2 regions of the Cyclobacterium sediminis genome follow, and region 1 is predicted to be linked to the other one. Evidence: riboswitches for the same ligand, from Rfam matches in the RefSeq annotation. Region 1 holds a riboswitch; the other holds the start of a gene.
The links. Region 1 has a riboswitch for cobalamin ahead of metE (5-methyltetrahydropteroyltriglutamate--homocysteine S-methyltransferase). Riboswitches for the same ligand answer to the same signal wherever they lie in the genome.
Positions count from the first base shown of each region.

Region 2: linked by a shared signal. The riboswitch ahead of ACYVHJ_RS01785 (TonB-dependent receptor) and the one ahead of metE (5-methyltetrahydropteroyltriglutamate--homocysteine S-methyltransferase) in region 1 are both predicted to bind cobalamin.

Region 1 is NZ_BAAGVC010000018.1:28,184-33,776, forward strand. It holds gene ACYVHJ_RS15595 (DUF1501 domain-containing protein) at 1-1,179, shown strand, start outside; gene ACYVHJ_RS15600 (NHL repeat-containing protein) at 1,189-2,253, shown strand; cobalamin riboswitch at 2,349-2,540, shown strand; gene metE (5-methyltetrahydropteroyltriglutamate--homocysteine S-methyltransferase) at 2,724-5,051, shown strand; gene ACYVHJ_RS15610 (DUF6340 family protein) at 5,105-5,593, opposite strand, start outside.
Region 2 is NZ_BAAGVC010000002.1:299,790-305,382, reverse strand. It holds gene ACYVHJ_RS01790 (YncE family protein) at 1-710, opposite strand, end outside; gene ACYVHJ_RS01785 (TonB-dependent receptor) at 707-2,593, opposite strand; cobalamin riboswitch at 2,781-2,993, opposite strand; gene ACYVHJ_RS01780 (ABC transporter substrate-binding protein) at 3,098-4,231, shown strand; gene ACYVHJ_RS01775 (iron chelate uptake ABC transporter family permease subunit) at 4,275-5,258, shown strand; gene ACYVHJ_RS01770 (ABC transporter ATP-binding protein) at 5,270-5,593, shown strand, end outside.

The DNA of each region.
Region 1 (5,593 bases):
ATCCCTCCCTCTGTTCAGGGCACCCAAAGAAATTCCGGCATGGTGGCAGATCAATCTACTTTCCCATTGGTGAAATCCATTTATGATTTTAAGCAATATGGACAATCCGGAGCTTGGGTAAGTGAAATTTTCCCTCACACAGCCAAGGTGGTAGATGAGCTTTGCATTGTCAAGTCCATGATCACTGAAGCCATCAACCATGAACCTGCCGTCATGTTTATGCAGACAGGCTCTCAATTGAGCGGAAGGCCTTCAATCGGCTCTTGGCTGAGTTATGGCCTTGGAAGCGACAATGAGAATTTACCCAATTTTGTGGTTTTACTATCCAAAAGCCCCGGTTCTCAACCATTGAACTCCAATGCTTGGAGCAATGGTTTTTTGCCTTCCCACCACCAAGGCATTCAATTTCGCTCTGGAAAAGACCCGGTCTTGTACCTCAATAATCCCCACGGAGTCCATGACCATGACCGACGTCGGGCACTGGATCATATCGGTAAACTGAATGAACAACAGTTTGATTTATGGCAGGATCCGGAAATTCAGTCCAAGATCAGCCAATATGAAATGGCTTATAAAATGCAAAATTCCGTTCCGGAGGCTGTAGATACCAGTAATGAACCTGATTATATCTACGAGCTTTATGGAGAGGATGCTAGAATTCCGGGCACCTATGCCTCCAATTGTCTTCAAGCCAGAAAGCTAGCAGAGCGAGATGTTAAATTTATCCAGCTCTACCATATGGGCTGGGACCAGCATGGTAGTTTACCAAGTGGCATCAAGCGCCAGGCATTAAGCACAGATCAGGCCACCGCCGGTTTGATTCAAGACCTCAAACAAAGAGGACTTCTGGAAGACACTTTGGTAGTTTGGGGAGGAGAGTTTGGCAGAACCAGTTTTTCACAAGGAAGGCTTACCGCAACCAACTATGGCAGGGACCATCATCCCGGATGCTTTACCATGTGGATGGCAGGGGCTGGAGTAAAAAAAGGAATGGTCTATGGAGAAACCGATGAATTCAGTTATAATGTAGCCGAAAACCCGGTGCATGTTCATGACTTTCAAGCCACTTTACTACACCTATTGGGTATAGACCATGAAAAATTAACTTTTAAACATCAAGGCAGAAGATTCAGACTAACGGATGTCCACGGACAGGTAGTCAATGAACTCTTGGCATAAATACAATTCATGCATTCACGAAGAAAATTTATCCAAAAATCCATCACCGGTGGTGCAGTATTTACTGCCGGAATCCCTCTTTTCAACATCAATTCATATGCAGCGCAGCTTCAAAAGGACATGCTGGGCCATGGTGATTTCCAATACAGAATAGAAAGAGAATGGAGCAAAACCAACAGCAACAGCCATCCTGTAAATAACTGCCACGAAATGGTTTTGGACCGAAAGAACAGATTGATACTGTTGACTGACCATCCGAAAAACAATGTCCTGGTTTATGATACTTCAGGAAAAATTTTGGTCACTTGGACTTTAGGTTTTTCAGGTGCCCATGGTTTGTCGATTTCGAAAGAAGGTGGTGAAGAATTTTTGTTCATCACCGATACCGGTTTAGGAAAGGTAGTAAAATGCACCATGGACGGTAAAATCCTGATGGAATTGGATCATCCGGGCAAAATAGGAGCTTACAGCGAACAAGCCTTTTATCGGCCCACCGAAACAGCCATAGGCCCCAATGGGGATATTTATGTGGCCGACGGTTATGGTTCCCAGTTTATTTTGCAATTCGACAAGTCAGGTCAATTTATTCGCAAATTTGGCGGAGACAGTTTTCTCCAACCGGACAAATTTAAACAGGCACATGGTGTGGCCATAGATTACCGAGACCCTAGCAATCCGAGCCTACTTTGCTCTGCAAGAATAAAAAATACTTTCAAGCGCTTTACTTTAGAAGGGGAATACTTGGAAGACATTTATTTACCCGGTGCATTTATAAGCCGACCTGTTTTGGATGATGAAAATTTATACTCCGGTGTCTGTTTTGGTATGGAAAGAGACAATTATAACATGCATTTAAACAAAGGCTTTGTAACCATTTTAGACAAAGACAACAAAGTGGTTTCTAATCCCGGAGGCACCAAACCTGTTTATAAAAAAGGTAAACTTGAACTGATGTTTCAAGAAGAACCCATCTTCAAACATTGTCATGATGTGTGTTTGGACAGGGACAAAAACCTCTATGTTTGCCAATGGAATGCGGATGGTGTTTACCCCTATAAATTACACCGGGTATAATTTTACAGCTACCTTTTTCCTCTCCTTTTTGAAATTGTTGCAGGAAATGTAATTTATCTGTCCTACATTTGGGGGCAATAAGTTCTTTTATTATTTCTTTATCAACCGAAATAGGTTTTACTTAACGTGAATTAATAGGGAATCGTGTGAGAATCACGAACTGTCGCGCAACTGTAAGTAACTACAAAGGTTTTTACCCATAGCAAATCCACTGTTCTAATCTTTAGAATGGGAAGGAAGGTAAAAATGTTACAAGTCAGGAGACCTGCCTGTTTCGAATTGACAACGCTTTCGCGATCTAAAGTCTGGTGTCAGGTTGGATATTATCAACTAAAACAATTGTTTGCCATGGGATAATTGTGCCTTTTTTGATCAATTTCTACAACCAACTCCACTCCCATTTCTACAAAGCGTTTGAAATAAAGCAAAGGGCTTTTAACTCATTTTATTCATTAAAAAGTTAAAAGAACATGCAAACGCACATTCTTGGCTATCCGCGAATTGGTAGCAAACGAGAACTCAAAAAAGCCTGCGAGCAGTATTGGTCAGGCAAAATTTCCGGTACAGCATTAGAAGAGGCCGGAAAACAAATCCGTTTTCAAAATTGGAAAACCCAGCAAGAACAGGGAATAGACCTTATCCCTGTAAATGATTTCTCTTTTTATGATCAAGTGCTGGACATGTCCTTAACAGTAGGAGCCATTCCCGAAAGGTATGCAGCCCTTGTAAAAAATAAGGAGATTTCCTCTCTGGATCTTTATTTTGCCATGGCTCGAGGCTATCAAAAAGAGGGATTAGACATCACCGCCATGGAAATGACCAAATGGTTTGATACCAATTACCATTACCTGGTGCCTGAGTTTACAGTCGATCAAAGCTTCAGTAATCATTCTTCAAAGGTGGTTGAAGAATTTAAGGAGGCTAAAAAACTAGGAATCAAAGCCAAGCCGGTTCTAATAGGTCCGGTGACCTATCTCTGGCTAGGAAAAGAGAAAACCAAAGGTTTTGAAAAAATTGACCTTATTCATAAACTCCTTCCGGTATATTTGGAGATTCTTAAAGAATTGGAGGAAAATGGAGTGGATTGGGTTCAATTTGATGAACCCGTATTAGGCTTGGACCTCAATTCAAAGGAAAAAGAGGCTTTCCTTATGGTCTATAAAACCATCAGAAAAACGTTCCCCAAGCTAAAGACCTTACTGGCCACCTATTTTGAAGGATTAAATGACAATACAGCATTGGCCTTGTCCCTCCCCGTGTGTGCCCTTCATCTGGATCTGGTCAGAAACCCAGAACAACTGGATGAAGTATTGAGCCAAATCCCTGAAAATCTGAGCATTTCTTTGGGCTTCGTTGACGGCCGAAACATTTGGAAAAATGACTTTGAAAAATCGCTCAAAGCAATCAAAAAAGCCAGCCATACCCTTGGGCGAGAAAAGATCATGATTGCTCCCTCATGCTCCCTATTGCATGTTCCTTATGATTTGGAACTGGAACGTCAAGAAGACATCTTATTACCTGAGATTAAAAGGTGGATGGCTTTTGCCAAACAAAAATTGAAAGAGGTTACTTTATTGCAAGAACTCTCTTTACCCAATCCGGAAAAAAATCAGCTCTTGGCCTATGAGGACAATAAGGCCGCCATTGCTAATCGAAAAAACTCCGGCTTAATCCACAATAAAACTGTAAAACAAAGGGTAGATGCCATATCTCCATCAGACGACAAAAGGAAGAGTAAGTATGCCTCCAGAAGTATCCTTCAACAGAATTTTCTTAAACTACCCCTTTTACCTACCACCAGTATTGGGTCTTTTCCACAAACAGGAGAGGTAAGGAAATGGAGGTCTCAATTTAAGAAAGGTTTTATTGACCAGTTGACCTACCTAAATTTATTAAAAGAAGCTACTGAAAAAGTCATTCGTAAACAGGAAAAGATTGGGTTGGATGTATTGGTACATGGAGAATATGAGAGAAATGACATGGTGGAATACTTTGGAGAACAACTGGCTGGTTTTACCTTCAGTCAGTACGGCTGGGTGCAAAGTTACGGCAGTCGCTGTGTAAAACCACCGATCATTTATGGAGACATCTCACGGCCTAAACCAATGACAGTTTTCTGGTCTAAATATGCTCAATCTTTAACTAAAAGACGAGTAAAAGGCATGTTAACCGGCCCGGTTACCATCTTGCAATGGTCTTTTGTACGAAATGATCAAGACAGGGCAACCACATGTAAACAAATTGCCTTGGCCATTAGAGATGAGGTAAAAGACCTTGAAAATGCAGGAATCAACATCATACAAATTGACGAACCTGCCATAAGAGAAGGGCTTCCCTTAAGAAAATCAGCATGGAAAAGCTACCTCAAATGGGCGACTCAAGCTTTCAGGCTAACTTCTTCAGGCGTAAGTGATGCCACGCAAATTCACACCCATATGTGTTATTCGGAATTCAATGACATCATGCCGAGCATTGCCGCCATGGATGCAGATGTGATTACCATCGAATGTTCTCGGTCTCAAATGGAACTATTGGATGCATTTGCAGATTTTAAGTATCCCAATGAAATAGGCCCCGGCGTCTATGACATCCATTCACCAAGAGTACCTAGCCAAAAGGAAATGGTACAATTGATAAAAAAGGCTCAGGATGTAATTCCCACAGCTAAACTTTGGGTAAACCCGGATTGTGGGCTTAAAACCAGACAATGGGAGGAAACTGAAAAGGCACTAAAACTTATGGTTGAAGCTGCCAAAGAATTAAGAGAAATAGAGAAAATTTCCAATGATTTAACTTAAATGAATTTAAATCCGGGTTAGGTAATCAAATTTCACCTAATCCGGGTTTACTTTTATTGCTCCTGAGGAGAACTCAATTGCTGGTGAAGCAATTCATCTTCCATCATTCTTCGCTCAATTTCCTCTGCATAGGTCCTTCCGGGTTTAAATCCATACTGGGTATAAGCTTTCGCTGCCCATTCCTTGGCCAAAAATAAATCGCCAAGCACTTCTTGCCCCAAAGCAATATTGTAACACAGCTTACCATAGGTTTTTTCGTCAGCAGGAAGCGATAAGCCCTCTTCCCAACTTTGGATGGCATTCCCCCATTTATCTACCTCTGCATAGCGTGCGCCTTTTTCTAAGGAGGTGCTTTTCTTTGATTTAGCATAGAAAGTACGGTTTATATCAAGGTACATGGGCGCAATTCTTCGGACATAGGCTGCACCTGCCATCTGTCCAACATACCTGGTAGCCTGAGCTTTTTCTATAAGCAAGGCCATTGCCTGTGTCTTGGTCTCAGCCTCGGCAGACCAAAGGTTATTTTTCACCAGATCATCCTG
Region 2 (5,593 bases), on a different contig from region 1:
TCAAAAGTGGCTACATTTAACTTGTGCAGGTAGATTTTCTCACTATCCTTGGCATAGAGATAGTTGCTGCCTTGATATTCAAAAAAGAAAAACGGGGTTCCTGTTACAGCTATCGTTTTCTCCACTTCATCATCTCCAACTTCAATCACAGCAATGGCTCCCATTTGGCAGGCCACCAATATTCTGTCCCCTATAAAAGTAATGCCCTCAGGCCTTGATGGTGTGGGTATTTTATAAGCGATATTTCCTCCTGTGATATCTTCCACCACTGCCACAAATGATTCGGTATTGTTCCAGCTTGCGTCATAGGGTCCCCAATCACTAATGTACAATTTACCATCAGCTTTAACCATGCTTCGGCTATTTACCAAGTCATTATTAACCGCTCCTATTGAAATAAAATCTGCAGATTGCACGACCTCCACTTTACCCGTATTGGCCACTAGGTAGGTAAAGTCCTCATAGCTAATCATATCCTGCAGCAATCCTGCAAAAGGTCTTCCGTTTACATTTTCAAAAACATTAACTTCAAGCTCGGCAGTATTTTTATCAAAATGGAAAACTTCACCATCATTGGCACCAAAAGCACCTTCATTAATGATTAGCACACCATTTTCATAGGCCCCTTGAGGTATTTCAACCGGATCAGTTCCACATGATACCAACAGGGCAAATAAAAACAACTTACAGAATAACTGCATTTTTCTCATAATACTATATTTAAATTAAATTGAATATTTCTTCCAGGCATGGACCGGAGGCGAAGTACCTGATAATCCACATTGAAAATATTATTGGTATGGAATCCGAGATTCCCTTTAAGTTTGCTTTTCCAGTCAAAAGCATAAGTGATTCCGGTATCCCACAAGCTGTAGGCGGCTAACTGCGTTTGATTGTCGGTGGTCACATAGCGCTCACCGGTCCATTGGTTTTGAATGTAAAATTTGTAAGGACCACTTTGAAGGTTGCCTTGCGTACGTATTTTATGCTTGGGCACATATGGAAGCTGCTTACCTTGACTAAGCGTATTCCCTACATCGCCAGACTGATTGACTGCACTATTTAAGCCATAGTCCACATGTATGGTCCAAAGATTTTCCCCTTGCAAAAACCCTCCTTTGAAGAAATACTCCAAGCCTTGGTTGACTACATTACGCACATTTTCGGCTTGCCAATAAGTACTGTGTGGCAGCCAAAGAATCCAGTCATCTACATTCATATGAAAATAGGTAAGCCTATTTTCAATACTAAAGGCCGATAAATTGGCCTTAGCTGTTAGCCCTATCTCTTTGCTGAGGCTTTTCTCGGGTTTTAAATTGGGATTTCCACCGGGTACCCAGAACCTATCGTTCAATGTGGGTATTTTAAAACTTCTCGACAGGTTGCTTATTAGTTGCCAATTCCATTCAGTTGATTCAAAGAAAGTCCATTCCACGCCTAGTGAAGGAGTAAAAGGAACAGCTTCACTATCATGAATAAGTTGCCTGAGCTGCATAGAAATCCCAAGATTTTGACTTGGTCTGAAATTGGTCGCTTGGTATAATTCTATTCGCTGTTCCTGTCGATTATAGGTGGCTAATTGCCCTTTGATATGTGAAAAACGAATACCTGCAAGGGACTGCCATTTCTGAGAGAAAGCGTAATCCAAGGAGGTACCTAGTAAAAATAAACGGGTTTCATTCCTATCGGAATTGAATACCATCACATCATTGGAAATCCCGGTGCTGGCAGTCCAGGTAAGATTTTCACCGGAATGGGTATAATCTATTATGGCCCTAATACTTCGATCCTCCTGCACATCATTGGTTGATGAACCAAGCAGGGGCTGGATTTGTCGGTTATTGGCGTTGATCCAAAGGTTGGCTTTCAGTGTTTGTGCGGTGTTAATGCTATAAGCAAAATTCTGTACCAAACCAATTTGAGAAACCCTGGCATGATCTTGACGTTTTTCCGGTGTACCGGGACTCGCATAATCTTTATAGGTGAAATTGTTAGCAGTGTAATTTCGGTAAAGGTTGGTTTTGAAAGCCAATTTCTCATTCCCTTGCCGATAACTTACCTGCTGATGCCATCGGCCAAAACTCCCTAATAGTGTGCCGATCTTTAGTTCATTTCCGGTATTGAATTTTAGATCTGAGGACAAATGAACGGATCCCCCGATGGCGTCTGTACCATATAAAGCCCCGGAACTCCCGTAATGTATATTCACCGCGTCAAATCCTCCCACCGGAAATATTGAATAATCTGCTTGTCCAAGGGAAGGGCTGTTTACCGGCAATCCATTCCAAAACAAAGCGTTGTGTCCCGCTGAGGTACCTCGTATGCTTAGAGAAGCGATCATTCCCGGTCCGTATTGTCTTAAAAACAAGCCTGTTTCCTGCTGTAAAACCTCCCCCAATGAATATCCCGACAAATGCGCTAACTTGCCTTTATCGAGTGTCCTAACATACTGGCCAAAAGCATACTTCCTCAAGGCAGCAGCATGGACTTCCACCTGAGAAAGTACTAGCGTATCTTGAGGAGACACAATTGAGGAATCCGGTTCGCTCTGCCAACCTGCAAAAATAAAAACCAAACAAGCAATTAATGACATCCTCTTTCTTACAATTAATGATCCATGTTTTCATACATTCCGGAAAAAGAGGAGAATAGAGAATATTAACAGGTAAGCAAGCCTGGACCTTCACCAAAAAGCATCTGACCTGGTTACCAATGTTCAATCAATTAAAATATTGAAAGCAGCTAAAATTTTCTTCTCAGCCTTTCTCCCGAAAGCTACGAATGACAAGATTTTAATGGCAGGTCTCCTGACTTCCCAAGGTAAATCCGCCTTCTCATCCCAAATAGGACAATGGCAAAGGATGGATTTCCATTTTCTTTATTGTAGTAAAGACTGGGTTACAGTTGCGGGGACAGTTTCGGACTTTCACCAAATTCCCTATTAATCCCGAGCGCCTGGTTAAGGATCGGGAACCATAAATCGGCACAAACATACGCTAAAAACTCTATTTGAAAAAATTAAGTTATTGGAAATGGTCTTAGCAATGATTTACTTTGACCTGAAAATTAAATCTTATTTATCCTTTTTTACGAAAAAATGGCTGCTATCCGTTTGTTAATTTTTGTCCTACTAATCATTTCATCATGCAGGCAATCCGATCAAAGAGGTAGTTTGGATGCATTGAAAGAAGTTCCTTTACGCTATGCCGAAGGTTTTTCGCTTTTTCGTGGAGAAAATTATTATATCATTGAAATTATTCAACAGGATACTGAAAACCAACGTTTTTTGGTGCAGGATAAGCAAGAAAGCATCGAACTTCCTGAACTCTCTATCGATGGAAAAATTGTAGCTGGAAGCCATAAAATTATATTATCGGCCACTCCGCAGGTTGCTCATTTGGATTACCTGGATGCTGCAGAAAACCTTATGGCTTTCCCTGACCTCGATCTGATCACTTCAGAGAAAGTCAGAAAAAGCATCAATGATAACAAAATAATTGATCTGGGTAAAGGACCGGCATGGGATTTAGAAAAGATCATCGACTTACAGCCCGACTGGGTTATGGTATCAGGGTTTGGTGAGACCTCCCAAATGGAAAACCGATTAAAATCCGCCAAAATACCGGTGCTAATAAATAAGGAGTACCAAGAGAAGCATCCATTGGGAAGGGCTGAGTGGATCAAAATTACCGGTGTATTGTTGGGGAAAATGGAGAAAGCGGAGGTAATTTACACTGAAATCGCCGACAATTACCAAAATGCACTAGAACGGGTAAGCCAGATACCTTCACAAGACAAACCTTCCGTACTTTCAGGCTCTATGTACAAAGACATTTGGTATGCACCGGCCAAAGACAGTTGGGCAGCTAAAATCATAGGGGATGCTGCCGGCCAATACCTATTCGACCAAATAGAAGGAAGGGGGAGTTTGACACTAAATTATGAATTTGTCCTAGATCAGGCAGGACAGGCAGCCTATTGGATTGGAGCAGCTGACCATACTTCTTTAGGCAGTATGGTTGATCAAAACCCTAAATACAGTGATTTTGAAGCGTATAAAAAGAAAAAAGTATTCACTTATACTTTGGGAAGAGGAGAAACAGGGGGGTATCGGTATTTTGAAGAAGGTTATTTACGGCCTGATTTGGTACTTTTGGACATGATCAAAATTCTTCATCCTGAAAAGGCAGATGAGCATCAGTTTAGGTATTTCCAAAAATTAGAGGACTAGGCCCATGACCCACCGTGTTAAGTTTATATGCTGTTTGGTTTTAATGGGATTACTTTGGCTATTAAACCTAAGCCTTGGATCCATTGCGATTCCGCTTGTCTCGCTATTGGAAAGACTAGGCGGGTCCTCTTTTCCCAGAGAAAGTTGGGAAATTATCGTGATAGATTATCGGATTCCAAAATCTTTAACAGCAATTTTAGCAGGAATAGGGCTATCAGTTAGTGGTTTACAAATGCAAACCTTCTTCAGAAATCCACTTGCAGGCCCCTTTGTTTTAGGAATCAGTTCGGGTGCCGGCTTGGGAGTGGCCATCTTGTCAATGGCCGGAACCGCTTTTGGCTGGCAAATATTATCAGGCAGTCCCAACTATTGGGCAGCCATTGTCGCATCAAGTGCAGGGGCCATCGGAGTTTTAGTTTTGATGGGGTTGGCAGCCTGGAAGGTAAAAGACAGCATGACCTTGTTAATTGTCGGCTTGATGTTTGGCAGTGCTGCCTCCTCTGTGGTAACTCTTTTGTCCTATTTCAGTGCCGCTGAAGAACTCAAAATGTTTACACTTTGGTCCATGGGCAATCTGGGGAATACAGGGTGGAATGAATTGGGGATTTTAACCGGAGCCGTAGTCTTTGGTTTATCATTGGTTCTATTTTCCGTAAAGTCATACAATGCCATGCTCTTAGGGGAAGTCTATGCCAAAAGCATGGGAATAAATTTCGAAAAATTACGGTGGATCATGATCGTCAGCACCGGTATACTAACCGGCGGAATAACAGCATTCTGTGGGCCCATTGCCTTTATCGGTATAGCTGTACCACATTTGGCCAGGTTATTATTTAAAACCAACGACCACAGAATATTATTTCCAGCCACCGCCATCTTGGGCATATTGGTTCTGTTGGCTTGTGATACCATTGCCCAGTTGCCGGGATTTGCAACAAGCCTTCCGATCAATGCGGTTACCACGGCTTTTGGGGCCCCTTTAATCATCTGGCTGATCATGAAAAGAAACTTTAGTGAGGCATTTTAATTATTCAAGCAATGGAAACCAACCTAGATAACCATAGACAAGCGAAGCCTTGTATTCAAGCCAGAAATCTGGTGCTTGGTTATGAAAAGGATAGGCAAATCAACACGGTAGCAGCCAATGTTTCTTTTGATCTGTTTGGTGGAGAATTAACCTGTATGATGGGGCCCAATGGAGTTGGAAAATCTACCTTACTGAAAGCAATCCTGAACCAAAATCTCCCATTAAAAGGAACTATACTCATGGGTGAAAAGGAAATTGGACTGCTTGATGATCAGGATCGAGCAAAAACCATTGCAGTGGTTTTAACTGAAAAAATTCGTTCCGGTCTTATGACG